Regions from separate parts of the Streptomyces sp. PL-29 genome, predicted to be linked through region 2. Evidence: riboswitches for the same ligand, from Rfam matches in the RefSeq annotation. Region 2 holds a riboswitch; the other holds the start of a gene.

Region 1 (4,681 bases), 1.2 Mb from region 2:
CGGTGGAAACGACATGTTCGCGCAGTTCTTCCACCTGTCGATCAACTCGATCACCTGGTTCGCGCGGATCGGCTTCTTCGTCTGCCCGGTCCTCGCCTTCATCGTCACCAAGCGGATCTGCCTCGGCCTCCAGCGCCGGGACCGGGACAAGGTGCTGCACGGTCGCGAGACCGGCATCATCAAGCGCCTGCCGCACGGTGAGTTCGTCGAGGTCCACGAGCCGCTTTCGCAGGGCAAGCTGCACACCCTCACCGCGCACGAGCAGTACAAGCCGCTCGAAATCGGCCCGACGGTCGACGAGAACGGCGTCGAGCGCAAGGTGAAGGCCACCGAGAAGCTGCGCGCGAAGCTCAGCAAGGGCTTCTACGCCGAGGGCAACCAGATCCCGAAGCCCACGGTGGAGGAGTACAAGGAGATCCAGTCCGGCCACGGCCACCACTGATCCCCCGCACCACCGCATGAGGGACTGATTTCGGTCAGTCCTGGTGTCGCCACGGCGAGAGCCCCGTCCAGTGTCTGGACGGGGCTCTTTGCCGTAACCGGGGCTGGATAGGCTGATCTCCTTCCCAATCGACGGGGACCCCTACCAGCAGCAGGAGCTGACCATGAACGTTGTGACCCCGGCAGGCGGCGACAGCGTGGCGGCCCGTGGCTGGCCGGGCGTCCTCGACGCCCTGCTGACCGGCCGGGACCTGCGCGCGGACGACACGGCCTGGGCCATGGACCGGATCATGCGGGGGGAGGCCACCGATGCCCAGATCGCCGGTTTCGTGGTCGCCCTGCGTGCCAAGGGGGAGACGGTCGCCGAGATCAACGGCCTCGTGCGGGCCATGTACGAGCACGCCAACCTCATCGAGGTGCCCGGCCCCAGCGTCGACATCGTCGGCACCGGCGGCGACGGGGCCAAGACGGTGAACATCTCCACGATGTCGGCGGTCGTCGTGGCCGGGACCGGCGCCAAGGTCGTCAAACACGGCAACCGGGCCGCGTCCTCCGCGAGCGGCTCCTCGGACGTCCTGGAGAAGCTCGGCGTCAACCTCGACCTGAGCACCGCCCGGGTCGTCGAGGTCGCCGAGGAGGCCGGCATCACCTTCTGCTTCGCGGTGAAGTTCCACCCGGCCCTGCGCCACGTCGCCGGTGCCCGCCGGGAACTGGGCATCCGCACCACCTTCAACATCCTCGGCCCGCTCACCAACCCGGCCCGCGTCCGGTCCCAGGCCACCGGCGTGGCGGACCCCCGGATGGCGCCCATCGTCGCGGGCGTGCTCGCCGAACGCGGCTCCTCGGCGCTGGTCTTCCGCGGCGACGACGGCCTGGACGAACTGACCACCACGGCGACCTCCCGCGTCTGGTGGGTCCGCGGCGGGGAGGTCGCCGAGCAGTCCTTCGACCCGCGTGACGTCGGCATCCCCCTGGTGGACGTCTCGGCCCTGGCCGGCGGGGACCCCTCGTACAACGCGGACGTGGCCCGTCGCCTGCTGGCCGGCGAGACCGGACCGGTCCGCGACGCCGTGCTGTTGAACTCGGCGGCCGCCCTGGTGGCCCTCGACCCCGGCACGGGCAGCCTGGAGGAGCAGATCGCGGCCGGCATCACCCGCGCGGCCGAGTCGATCGACTCCGGTGCCGCCAGGGCCGCGCTGGAGCGCTGGGTGACGGCCAGCAACGCCTGACCGCGGCGCCCGTTTCCGGCCGGACCCCGGTCCGCGATGTGGACCGGGGTCTGGCGGCCGGCCGATCATGTGGCAGGATGCAGACCAGGTCACGAGTGACAGCGTGTAGGCCCCGGCTTGCTGTCCGGCAACCCTCCTTCCGTGGCGGGGTGCCCCGGGTGATGACCAGGTCGTAGGCAGCAAGGCCTACGGCAAGCGCGGATCCCTCGACACCAGGGGTCCTGGTCTTTCGAGGAGCGTTTTCCGTGAGCAAGCGAATGCGATAGGGCGACCGACGCCCCTTCTTCACCCTCGGACCAGGGTCACTTCCGTGCGCCCTCCTCTCGTCCCGGGGATCTTCCCGTACCCACGTGCGTACGGGCACACCGAAGCCATTCAGCCCTGCCTGCCGGGAGATACCGCCATGTCCGCATCCCTGAACACCGCCACTGCCACCGCCACCACCGTCGCCACCGCCCAGGACCCCGCCTGTGCCGAGCCGCTCGCCGTCCTCGGCCGAGACGTCACCGTCCCGCTCGTCACCGGCGGCGAGGTCACCTACGCGGCCCTCGACTACGCCGCCAGCGCCCCCGCCCTCCAGCGGGTCTGGGACGACGTGGCCGCCTACGCCCCCTACTACGGCAGCGTCCACCGCGGCGCCGGATACCTCTCGCAGCTGTCCACCGACCTCTTCGAGCAGAGCCGCGCCACGGTCGCCGAGTTCCTCGACTGCCGCCCCGGCGACCAGGTCGTCTTCACCCGCTCCACCACCGACTCCCTGAACCTGCTCGCCGCGGCGCTCCCGGCCGACTGCCAGGTCTTCGTCTTCGAGACCGAGCACCACGCCTCGCTCCTGCCGTGGACGAACGCGCAGGTCACCTACCTCAACGCGCCGCGCACCCCGGCCGAGGCCGTCGCCACCCTGGAGCGGGCGCTCGCCGACCGCGAGCCCTACGGCCCGGCGCTCGTGTGCGTCACCGGCGCCTCCAACGTCACCGGCGAGCTGTGGCCGGTGAAGGAACTCGCCGCCGCCGCGCACGCCCACGGCGCGCGGATCGTGCTGGACGCCGCCCAGCTGGCCCCGCACCACCCCGTCTCCGTGCGGGACCTCGACGTCGACTGGGTCGCCTTCTCCGGCCACAAGCTCTACGCGCCCTTCGGCTCGGGCGTCCTCGCCGGCCGCGCCGACTGGCTCCAGGAGGCCGATCCGTACCTGGCCGGCGGCGGGGCCTCCCGCAAGGTCTCCCGCCGTGAGGACGGCGGCGTGGACGTCGAGTGGCACACCACGGCGGCCCGCCACGAGGCCGGCTCCCCGAACGTCATCGGCGTCTACTCCATCGCCTCGGCCTGCCGGGCCCTGAGCGAGGCCGGGTTCGAGACCCTGGTGGCCCGCGAGCAGCGGCTGGTGGCCCGGGTCCGCGAGGGTCTGGCGGAGGTTCCGGCGGTCCGGGTCCTGTCCCTCTTCGGCGATGACGCCCCGCGCGTCGGCGTCATCTCCTTCGTGGTGGACGGCTGGAACAGCTCCCACTTCGCCGCCGCGCTCTCCGCCGAGTACGGGATCGGCGTCCGAGACGGCCTGTTCTGCGCCCACCCGCTGGTACGGACCCTGCTGGGCAGCGAGCCGCAGGCCCCGGGCGAGTGCGGGGCCCCCGAGGCCGCTCCGGGCGAGCGCTCCCTGAACGCGATCCGCGTCAGCTTCGGCGCCGGCACCCCGGACGAGCACGTGGAGCGCTTCGTCCGGGCGGTCAAGGAGCTTGTCGAGGATGGCGCGAAGTGGCAGTACCGCACGGAGGAGGGCCGCTGCGTCCCCGTGGGCTGACGGCTTTCCGCGGGGCTGCTCCGCAGGAGCGCGGGTCGGTGCCCCGCGCGAGGAGACGCCCCGGCGGCGGCGCCGCTCCCCGGACCGGACCGACACCGCCCCGCCGAGCCGCCCGCAGGGCAACCCGCACCCATTGAGCCTCGCCGGCGATGGAGGCGCGGGTCCGGGCAGCGCCCGGGATGTGGACGGTCGAAGCCGGCGCTACGCGTCCAGGCCGATCGCGAACGCCGCCTCCAGGTCGTGCTGCGAGTACGTGCGGAACGCCACGTGCGTGTCGGTGGCCTCGACGCCCGGGATCTTGCTGATGCGGCCGGGGATGATGTCGGCCAGGTTCTCGTGGCGGTTCACGCGGACCAGCGCGATCAGGTCGTACGTCCCGGTGACGGAGTAGACCTCGCTGACGTTGTCGAGGGCGGCGATGGACTCGGCGATCTCGGGGATGCGGTCCACGCTGGTCTTGATGAGCACGATCGCGGTGATCACGGCTGGCTGTCTCCCTCGGTGGCCGTCGCTGGTCGCCTCACTCTAGTCGTACCCCGATACCGGGCCCATGCGTAGAGGAAGCCGAGCGAGAACCCCACCAGATGGGCCAGATAGGCGACTCCCGGCCCGCTCTCCGCGCGGTGCGCCGCCACCCACTGCAGGGCGAACCAGAACAGCAGCACGATCCACGCCGGGAACCGCAGGGGCAGGAAGAACAGGAACGGGAACAGGCTCGTCACCCGCGCCCTCGGCAGCAGGTACAGGAACGCCCCCAGGACGGCCGAGATCGCCCCCGAAGCACCCACCAGTGTCTGCGCGGACTCCGCGTTGGCCGCCGCGTACGCCGCCAGTGCCAGGTAGCCCGTGCAGAGGTAGAAGACGAGGAACGCCGGGCGGCCCATTCGCTCCTCGGCCATCGCGCCGAAGACGAAGAGGAAGAGCATGTTGCCCAGCAGGTGCAGCCAGCTGCCGTGGACGAAGAGCGCGGTCAGCGGGGTCAGCCAGGCACGGGGGGTGTCCGTGAAGAGCTCGTCCGGGACCACGCCCCAGCGCCGGAAGTACTCGGCGCCCGCGACCAGTAGTTCGTCGCCGGTGCCGTAGACCGGATTGAGCCCCGAGGCCGGGCTCAGGACGAACACCACGCCGCAGCCCGCGATCAGCGCGTGGGTGACCACCGGTCCCCGGACAGCCTCGCGCACAGTCCGCCACCTTACGATCATGTGACAGAGCA
Region 2 (4,681 bases):
TTGACCATGTCCGCCTGCGGACCCTTCTGGCCCTGCGAGATCTCGAACTCGACCCGCTGACCCTCTTCAAGGGTGCGGTACCCGTCCATCTGGATGGCGCTGTAGTGGACGAACACATCCGCACCACCGTCGACCGCGATGAAGCCGTAGCCCTTCTCCGCGTTGAACCACTTGACGGTGCCCTGAGCCATGCCTAACTCCCCTATTACTGGCCCTTGCGCGGGAACGCACTTCGCGTTCCCGGGTCAGAACTTGCGTCGGAACGCGTCGACCGAGGCTGAATGTATCTGCGCGAGTGCTGTCTGCAACAGGTCAATCCGACGAGAAATCTGGACACCGAGAAACATTGAAATAGAGTGAAAATTTGGCATCTTCCAGGGCAACTCGGGCCAGACATATCTCGCCAAAGCCCCATACCGCGCCCGCACATTGACCCGATGTCGACCCTCACGCGACCCGTTCATATGCAGCGGGCAAGTCCAGCGGAGGGGACTTCCCCAACTCTACCGTGCCCAATCAAACAGAATTACCCCCTCCGCTTTTAGCGGAGGGGGTAATTTCGGTTTGTCGGGAGGGTCAGCAGCCGCCCGCGACGGCCGGGATGATCGACACACCGGCGCCGTCCGGCGTCACCGCCGCCAGACCGCCCTCGAAGCGCACGTCGTCGTCGTTGACGTAGACGTTCACGAAGCGTCGGAGCTTGCCCTGGTCGTCCAGGACGCGCGCGGCGATGCCCGGGTGGTTCTTCTCCAGGGACTCGATGACCTCGGCGAGGGTCGCGCCCTCGGCCGGGACCTCGGCCTGACCGCCGGTGTAGGTGCGCAGGATGGTGGGGATGCGGACGTTGACGCTCATGGCGCTACTGCCTTTCCGGTAGTACGAGGGAGGGTGGTCAGGCCAGGCCGGCGGCGCGGAACGCGTCCAGGCTGGGGCGGATGGTGGCGGTCTGCCCGCTGTCCGCGGCCACCGCCTCCAGGGTCTTGAGGCCGTCGCCGGTGTTGAGGACAACGGTGGTCAGCGCCGGGTCCAGCTGCCCGTTCTCGATGAGCTTCTTCGTCACGCCGACGGTCACGCCGCCCGCGGTCTCGGCGAAGATGCCCTCGGTCTGCGCGAGGATCTTGATGGCCTCGACGACCTGCTCGTCGGTCACGTCCTCCACGAAGCCGCCGGTGCGGCGCGCGATGTCCAGGACGTACGGGCCGTCGGCCGGGTTGCCGATCGCGAGGGACTTGGCGATGGTGTTCGGCTTCTGCGGGCGGACCACGTCGTGACCGGCCTTGAAGGCGGTCGAGACCGGGGAGCAGCCCTCGGCCTGAGCGCCGAAGATCTTGTACGGCTTGTCCTCGACGAGGCCCAGCCTGACGAGCTCCTGCAGCCCCTTGTCGATCTTCGTCAGCTGCGAGCCGGACGCGATCGGGATGACGATCTGGTCGGGCAGCTGCCAGCCGAGCTGCTCGCAGATCTCATACGCCAGGGTCTTGGAGCCCTCGCCGTAGTACGGGCGGAGGTTGACGTTGACGAAGCCCCAGCCCTCGCCCAGCGGGTCGCCGATGAGCTCGGAGCAGAAGCGGTTGACGTCGTCGTAGTTGCCCTCGATGCCGACCAGGTCGCCGCCGTACACACCGGCCATGACGACCTTGCCCTGCTCCAGGTCGTGCGGGATGAACACGCAGGAGCGGAAGCCGGCCCGGGCGGCCGCGGCGCCGACGGCGCCGGCCAGGTTGCCGGTGGAAGAACACGACAGGGTGGTGAAGCCGAAGGCGCGGGCGGCCTCGACGGCGATGGCCACGACGCGGTCCTTGAAGGAGTGCGTCGGGTTGCCGGAGTCGTCCTTGACGTACAGCTTGCCGGTGACGCCCAACTCCTTGGCCAGGTTGGCCGCGTCGACCAGCTTGGTGAAGCCGGGGTTCAGGCTGGGCTTGGAGGCCACGTCGGCGGGGACGGGCAGCAGCGGCGCGTAGCGCCAGATGTTGTTCGGGCCGGCCTCGATCGCGGCGCGCAGGGCCTCGGGGTCGCCGGTCGGCAGCGCGTAGGCGACTTCCAGAGGTCCGAAGCACTCGGCGCACGCGAAGATGGGACCGAGTGCGAAGCGGGTACCGCACTCACGACAGGAAAGGCCGGTGGCAGGTCCGAGATCGACAGAGGTGGCGACAGTCTGTGCAGCCATGATGGCGAGGCCCTTTCTCCTCATCTTCCCCATGGCGCATTTCGCCATGAGACGGAATTGGCACCTTCCCTAGCCGGGGACCTCGCTGACGAGCGCTGACGCGCGATCGCGAGAACCGACTGGAGGGTTGCCGGGGCTTCAACGGGCCGTATCCCTCTGCCCCTCTGGATGAGCGGTATGGCACCGGCACACGCGCTCTGTGGCGCGCCGGTGCGTTTGTCCGCGGGGACCCCGGCATGCGGTGGTCCTTCGCGTTGTTCAAGACTGTAACCGAAGGGGCGGGCGGTTGAGACAGCCGTCCGAACCGCGAGATGGATCACAAAACGGCTGATAACACCGACACGCAGGGAGTGCTGAGAGTGCTGGAAGAGGTGGAGCGCTGGCTGGCCGACCGCTCCTGGTCCGCCGCCGACCGACCGCTCGACCAGTTGCTCGACCTCAAACGGGCGGCCGGGACCACGGTCAGCGTGGTGCTACCCGCGCTGGACGAGGAGGCGACGGTCGGCGCGATCGTCGAGGCCATCCGGCGTGAGCTGATCGAGGGACTGCCGTTCCCGCTCGTCGACGAACTGGTCGTGGTCGACTCCGGCTCGGCCGACCGGACCGCCGAGGTCGCGGCGAAGGCCGGCGCCCGGGTGGTGCACCGCGACGAGATCCTGCCGAGGATCCCGGCACTGCCCGGCAAGGGCGAGGTGCTGTGGCGCTCGCTGCTGGCCACCAGCGGGGACGTCGTCTGCTTCGTGGACGCCGACCTGCGGGAGTTCTCGGCCACCTTCGTCTCCGGAATCGTCGGCCCGCTGCTGACCGACCCCGGCGTGCAGTTCGTCAAGGCGATGTACGACCGCCCGTTCGGCACGGAGTGCGACGGGCCCGCCGCCGGCAGGGCACCGGGCCAGGGCGGGCGGGTCACCGAGCTGGTCGCCCGCCCGCTGCTGAACCTCCACTGGCCGCAGCTGGCCGGCTTCGTCCAGCCGCTGGGCGGCGAGTACGCCGTGCGGCGCTCGCTGCTGGAGCGCCTTCCCTTCCCCGTCGGCTACGGCGTCGAGCTGGGGCTGCTGGTCGACGCACTGCACACGGTCGGGCTGGACGCGCTGGCCCAGGTGGACGTCGGCGTACGACTCCACCGCCATCAGGACGGACAGGCGCTGGGCAGGATGGCCGCGGCGATCTACCGCACGGCCCAGGTGCGGCTCTCCCGCGGCCACCTCGTACGGCCGGAGCTGACGCAGTTCGAGCGGCGGCCGGAGGGCTTCGTACCCCGCACGTACGCGGTGGACACCGAGGAGCGGCCGCCGATGGTGGGCGTGAAGGAGTACGGCCGGCGCCACGTGGCGTGACCGTGTCCATACGTTTGAGCGAGCGCGGGCCGGGCTAGGTTCGGCGCATGGCTTCTCAGGTACTCGTCGCGGCCAACCGCGGCCCGCTCTCCTACGCCCTCTCCGACGACGGCACGCTCAGCGCCCGGCGCGGCGGGGGCGGACTCGTCTCCGGTCTCTCGGCGGCCCTCGCGGAGCAGCCGGGGGCGCTGTGGATCTGCGCGGCGTTGTCGGAGCCGGACCGGGAGGCGGTCCGCCGGGGGGTCGCCGAGTCAGGCGTCCGGATGCTGGACATCGATCCCACGGTGTACGACGACGCGTACAACGGCATCGCGAATTCGGTGCTGTGGTTCACCCACCACCACCTCTACGACGTGCCGCGCGAACCGGTCTTCGACGCGGAGTTCCGCCGCCGCTGGGGTGGTTACGTCGCGTACAACGAGGCCTTCGCGCGCGCCCTCGCCGAGGAGGCGGCGCAGGGGGCCCGCGTGCTGGTCCAGGACTACCACCTGGCGCTGGTGCCGGGCCGGTTGCGGGAACTGCGACCGGATCTGCGGATCGCGCACTTCACGCACACGCCGTGGGCCTCGCGGGAGTTCCTGGACATGCTCCCGGCCGACGTCAGGGAGGAGCTGGTGCGGGGGATGCTCGGTGCGGACGTCGTCGGTTTCCACACCCGGGTCTGGGCCGACGCCTTCGCGGACGCCGCGCACGCGGACGCCGAGCGGCGGGTGGCCGTCTTCCCGCTGGGCGTGGACGCGGACGAGCTGCGGGCGCTGGCGCACCGGCCGGAGGTGGACGCGAAGCTGGCGGAGCTGCGGGCGGAGGTCGCGGGACGCAGGACCATCGCCCGGGTGGACCGGACCGAGCTGTCGAAGAACATCCTGCGGGGCCTGCTGGCCTACCGGGAGCTGCTGACGGTCCGCCCCGAATGGCGCGGCCGGGTGGTGCACCTGGCCTCGGCGTACCCGTCGCGGCAGGACCTCAGGGTGTACCGGGACTACACGACGGCCGTCTCGGAGCTGGCGGCGGAGATCAACACGGAGTTCGGTACGGAGGACTGGCAGCCGGTGCTGGTGTCGGTGAAGGACGACTTCGCGCGGTCGCTGGCGGTCTACCGGATGGCGGACGTGGCGCTGGTGAACCCGGTGCGGGACGGCATGAACCTGGTGGCGAAGGAGATCCCGGTGGTGTCGGA

Evidence for each region. Region 2 has a riboswitch for S-adenosylmethionine ahead of thrC (threonine synthase). Riboswitches for the same ligand answer to the same signal wherever they lie in the genome.
Region 1: another riboswitch for S-adenosylmethionine. It lies ahead of R4Z63_RS08575 (aminotransferase class V-fold PLP-dependent enzyme); the one in region 2 lies ahead of thrC (threonine synthase).

Annotation. Positions count from the first base shown of each region.
Region 1 covers NZ_CP136996.1:1,873,507-1,878,187, reverse strand. Annotated here, with positions in the region: gene qcrB (cytochrome bc1 complex cytochrome b subunit) at 1-442, shown strand, start outside; gene trpD (anthranilate phosphoribosyltransferase) at 606-1,670, shown strand; SAM riboswitch class IV at 1,758-1,874, shown strand; gene R4Z63_RS08575 (aminotransferase class V-fold PLP-dependent enzyme) at 2,074-3,468, shown strand; gene R4Z63_RS08570 (Lrp/AsnC family transcriptional regulator) at 3,670-3,951, opposite strand; gene R4Z63_RS08565 (rhomboid family intramembrane serine protease) at 3,948-4,681, opposite strand, start outside.
Region 2 covers NZ_CP136996.1:3,068,806-3,073,486, forward strand. Annotated here, with positions in the region: gene R4Z63_RS13930 (cold-shock protein) at 1-191, opposite strand, end outside; gene R4Z63_RS13935 (MoaD/ThiS family protein) at 577-855, opposite strand; gene thrC (threonine synthase) at 893-2,191, opposite strand; SAM riboswitch class I at 2,185-2,342, opposite strand; gene R4Z63_RS13945 (glucosyl-3-phosphoglycerate synthase) at 2,527-3,504, shown strand; gene R4Z63_RS13950 (alpha,alpha-trehalose-phosphate synthase (UDP-forming)) at 3,552-4,681, shown strand, end outside.